Regions from separate parts of the Apibacter sp. ESL0404 genome, predicted to be linked through region 2. Evidence: riboswitches for the same ligand, from Rfam matches in the RefSeq annotation. Region 2 holds a riboswitch; the other holds the start of a gene.
The links. Region 2 has a riboswitch for S-adenosylmethionine ahead of GYM72_RS03425 (PLP-dependent aspartate aminotransferase family protein). Riboswitches for the same ligand answer to the same signal wherever they lie in the genome.

Region 1: another riboswitch for S-adenosylmethionine. It lies ahead of GYM72_RS02575 (TonB-dependent siderophore receptor); the one in region 2 lies ahead of GYM72_RS03425 (PLP-dependent aspartate aminotransferase family protein).

What each region holds. Positions count from the first base shown of each region.
Region 1 is NZ_CP048267.1:614,274-616,745, reverse strand. It holds gene GYM72_RS02575 (TonB-dependent siderophore receptor) at 1-1,020, opposite strand, end outside; SAM riboswitch class I at 1,127-1,225, opposite strand; gene GYM72_RS02570 (MFS transporter) at 1,302-2,472, opposite strand, start outside.
Region 2 is NZ_CP048267.1:817,098-819,569, forward strand. It holds gene GYM72_RS03420 (homoserine dehydrogenase) at 1-305, opposite strand, end outside; gene GYM72_RS03425 (PLP-dependent aspartate aminotransferase family protein) at 334-1,470, opposite strand; SAM riboswitch class I at 1,630-1,727, opposite strand; gene GYM72_RS03430 (MerR family transcriptional regulator) at 2,048-2,356, opposite strand.

The DNA.
Region 1 (2,472 bases), 200 kb from region 2:
AGTGGATTTTAATAAAGGTTGAAATCCTATCGGATAAAGTTCTTTAACTACATTAGTTTTTTCACTGGGAAGTCTTCGGAATTCAGCTCCTTCTCCTTGTCTTAAACTTGCTCCGCCGAATGAGTAGAACTCATACTTTTCGGATAATGGATAAATGGAATTTATAAAAAACTGTTGATTTTTAATTTGAGCATCTCCTGCCCTGAAACGGAAGTCTTTTTGGGTTAAACCCATTTCTGCCATAATTTTTTCATCGTTTATTCTGGCCTGATTGGGATCCGGTGCAAAATCATAGGCAAAGTTATCGCCAAACTTGTCCAGATTATTTTCATAAGAACGATTGGTTTTATTTCTTTGGCTGACTACAAAAGAAAGATTGATACTTCCTCCTTTATCTCCTAATTTAGCCCCGTAATTTCCGCTAAAATTGTAAGTTTCCCCGTCATTTCTATTGGTTAATCCATAGGTGATGGATGCCGAGCCGCCCTCATTCTTTTTTAAAATAATATTAATTACACCGGCAATGGCATCCGAACCGTATTGAGCTGCAGCACCATCTCTCAAAACCTCTATTTTTTCTATTGCTGAAACGGGTATGGCACTTAAATCTGTACCCACAGATCCGTTACCTACCGTATTTTGATAGTTGACTAATGAGGTAGTATGCCGTCTTTTTCCATTCACTAATACCAGAACCTGATCGGGACCCATACCTCTCAAGGTAGCCGGATCAATATGTTCCGTTCCATCAGAAGAAGATTGGCGAACTGAATTGAATGAAGGTACTAAATAATTTAATAAGTCGTTAACGGTTAACTGAGGAGATGCCTTTTCTATTTTCCTGACATCTATTACGTCTATGGCAACGGGAGAATTTACTTTGGTTCGTTCTGAACTTCTGCCACCGACTACAACAATCTCTTCAAGATCAAGGGAATCTACGGCTCGTTTTTCTTGAGCATCCACATAATTGGTAAATTCTAAAATTAAACTTACCATTAACAAAGAAACTTTTTTCATTATCTTTCTTACATTTAGTAAATTATATTTATTAAAACTGTATCAAGAAAAACCGGAAAGGAAAAAAGAAATTATTCACAACTCAACACACTCACAACTCGCGAATCACTCATCTTTCCCCTCAGGGCTGGAATTAGCACCAAGCCTAAGCAGGCCGGTTGCCAAGGTTTCACAGGGCCAGTCCCTCCACCTTTCTTGATAAGTGATGTAAATATACCATAATTTTCATAATAAAATAATTTTATATTATATTATTTTACCTCTAAGATAAAGAAATAAATTTACTTTATCTTAAAAAATCTTACCAAGAAAATTATTCCTATTCCAAACAAGGAAATGAAAGTAAAAGATATTTGTAATGAAAATTTTTCAGCTAAAAAACCAATGCAAGGAGGGCCTAGAAAAAAACCGATAAAACCAATGCTGGTAATAACTGTAAGCGCTTGTTCGGGCGAAGCAGTTTTTGAATTTCCCGCTAAGGTATATACTAAGGGTACGACTGCAGATATTCCCAGTCCAACAATAACGAACGAAAGAAGTGTAGTTAGTAATGTTGGAAATAGAACAGCACAGATCATACCTATAAAAATTAAAGATCCGCTGATGATCAACGTAATTTTTGAACCGAATTTTCGAACTATAAAATCAGAAATGAATCGTCCGCAAGCCATGGCTGCCATATAGGCAGTCAATCCATATCCGATATATTTTTTATCGGCTTTCACTATATTCCTCATATATTCATTGGACCAATCGGTCATCGTTCCTTCAGAAACCATAGCAAAAAAAGCTAGAAATCCTAAGACAATAAGATTTTTATCAACTCTGATAAATTTTGATTTTTTCGGTAATTCCATTGGTTCTTCTTTGGATTCATCCGGCAACAAGTATCTGAATAACCAAAGGGAAACTAGAATTCCTATGGAAGAATATAAAATAAAATGCTCAGAAGGTGGTATGTTTTTAGCAATCATTACCGCTCCTAACCAAGAAGCAAAAAAACCTCCAATGCTCCAAGTACCGTGCATGGAGCCTATTATTTGACCTTTATAGGATTTTGACACATTAACAGCTTGTGTATTTATAGCTATATTGGTTAAATTACCTATGGCCCCGTAGGCTATTAAATTGAGTTTCAATTGCCACAATTTTCCACAAAATCCAATCCCAATTAAAAATATAAAGTAAAGAATGATAAATGTAAGGGTTGATTTTTTGCTTCCCAGCTTTTTTATTAAATTACCCGCAAAAGGTAACGTAATAAGTGTTCCGATTGATAAAAATAGTAAAACCAATCCCCAATTGGAATCGGAAACATTCATCGATAATTTAATCGTTGGAATTCGTGAAGCCCAAGTCGCGGAACTGCCTCCAAAGAAAAAAAATAAAAGGGTTACCGCCATTCTGGGCAAATGCTTTTTGTTTATCATTAGTAATTCTCTCGGATTTTTA
Region 2 (2,472 bases):
GCAATCATTTTTTTATTTGCCGAAACTACAGCTTTTCCGTTTTTCATGGCCTCTGAAACAATATCAAAAGCAGCATCAGCGTCATCTATTAATTCGACAATAACTTCAATTTCAGGATCCGATAATAACTCGTATTTATCAGTAGTAAAATACTTTTTATCGATTGATCTCGGTTTATCGGGATGTTTAATACATATTTTTTTAATATTTGCATCTACACTTTCGGCTTCTTCTAACACTTTATACAATCCAGTTCCCACACATCCAAATCCAAAAATTCCTAATTTAAGTTTATTTCTTATCATTTAATTATTCAATTTATAAAATTAACCGTTAATCTAAAGCTTGTTTGATATCATTAATCAGGTCATCTACATTTTCAATTCCTACCGATAAACGAATTAAAGAATCTTGAATTCCTGTTTCTTTACGAACTTCAAGAGGGGTTGATTTATGGGTCATGGTGGCAGGATGGCTACCCAAACTCCTAACATCGCCTAAATTTTCAGCTAAAAGAAAAATTTTGGTACGTGTTAAAAAATCTTTTGCCGTTTCTAAAGTATCGTCTTTTAAACTAAAAGATACCATTCCGCCAAACCCTTTTTGTTGTTTGGCCGCAATATGATGATTGGGATGATTTTTTAATCCGGGATAATATACTTTATCTACTTTGGAATGTGTAGTTAAAAATTCAGCAATTTTTTGAGCATTTTGTGAATGTTTTTCCATACGCAGAGATAGAGTTTGAATTCCGCGTAAGGTTAACCAACTATCAAAAGGCGAGAGTACGCCCCCTGAGGTATTTTGTAAATATTTTAATTCTTCGGCTATTTTAGGATCTTTCACAACTATAAATCCGGATAAAACATCTCCATGTCCTGAAAGATATTTAGTTCCACTGTGTACAACAATATCTGCTCCTAAACGTATCGGTTGTTGTAAAGCAGGAGATAAAAAAGTATTATCTACAATTAATAGTGCTCCCACTTGCTTGGAAATTTTAGCGATTTCTTCAATGTCGGATATTTTTAAAGTAGGATTTGTAGGGGTTTCCAGCCAAATGAAGCGAGTTTTATTTGAAACTGCTTGTAAGACATTTTGAATATCAGTAGTATCAATAAATTTAGAGATTACACCAAATTTATTATAAACTGTAGTAACTATTCGATAAGTACCTCCGTAAACATCATTTACAGCAATAATTTCATCCCCTTGTTTTAATAACTTTAAAACACAATCCGTTGCAGCCAATCCCGATGAAAAAGCAAATCCGGCAATACCGCCCTCTAATTCAGCAATGGCCTGTTCTACAACTTTACGGGTTGGATTAGCCGTTCTTGTATAAGCAAATCCTTTATTCACATCCGGTTCTTCCTGAACATAAGAAGAGGTTTGGTAAATAGGAGTAGATATAGCTCCGGTAAGTACATCAGGAGTAGAAATATGTACTAATTTTGTTTCTAATTTCATGACTAGGTTGTTTTTTCTAATTAATAAATGCCTTAAAATTCATTAATCATCATAAAACAACTTATACAAGATTCCCATTTAAATGCTAAATTATGAATTAGCTTCTTTATGTAGGTCGAAAGAAGCTCGTATTATTTGTATTTGTATGTAAGCTGTTTCGACTTATCTTTCCTTTACGGTTGGATGCAGCACCTACTCATATAAGAGGGTTGCTAAGGTATCATAGGGCCAATTCCCTCCACCTTTCTTGATAAGTAATTTTATTAATGATCGTTAAATATATTACAAAGATACGTTTTATTTTTTAATTTCCAATAAAAAACGATTTTATTATAATATTTATAAAGGTAATGTATCTTTATTAATCATTATAATATAAGATATAAAGCATGCTAAATATAAATCAATTTACCTACAGAAGCATTTAAATAACCGTTGAAATTAATTCTAAGTTTAAAAAAATACATTTTTTTGCAATGGTAAATATTTTATACTAGGGCATGATTTATAGTAAGATCAATAATAATATTATACAATGTAAATGATATTTTAACAACCCATTCATTAGATACTGATTTTATTTATTGGTAAGCTTTTTTAATACATTTTCAATCAATTGCATTCGACTGTCTAATTTTTGTGAAGCAGCATCTAATGTAAACCCTTCTTCCAATAATTCTTTTATTAGAATCATTTTTTTAATATTTTCATAATTGTATCTTCTGTTTTTTCCTTCCTGTTCTTTAAGACTTTTGATAATTCCTTTATCTTCCCAATACCTAATTTGTCGGGTAGGAATTCCCGTTATTTGAGAAACTTCGCCAATGCCCACAATTAATTGCTCTAAAAATTTAAAATCGAAAGATAAATGATTGGTTTCGTTCATTTTGTAAATTATTTACATTATTTGAAGTAAATATACAAAATAAAAGTTAAATTTGTAATTGTAAATAATTTGCATAAAATGTAAATATTTAACAATAAAATATAATTAAAATTTAA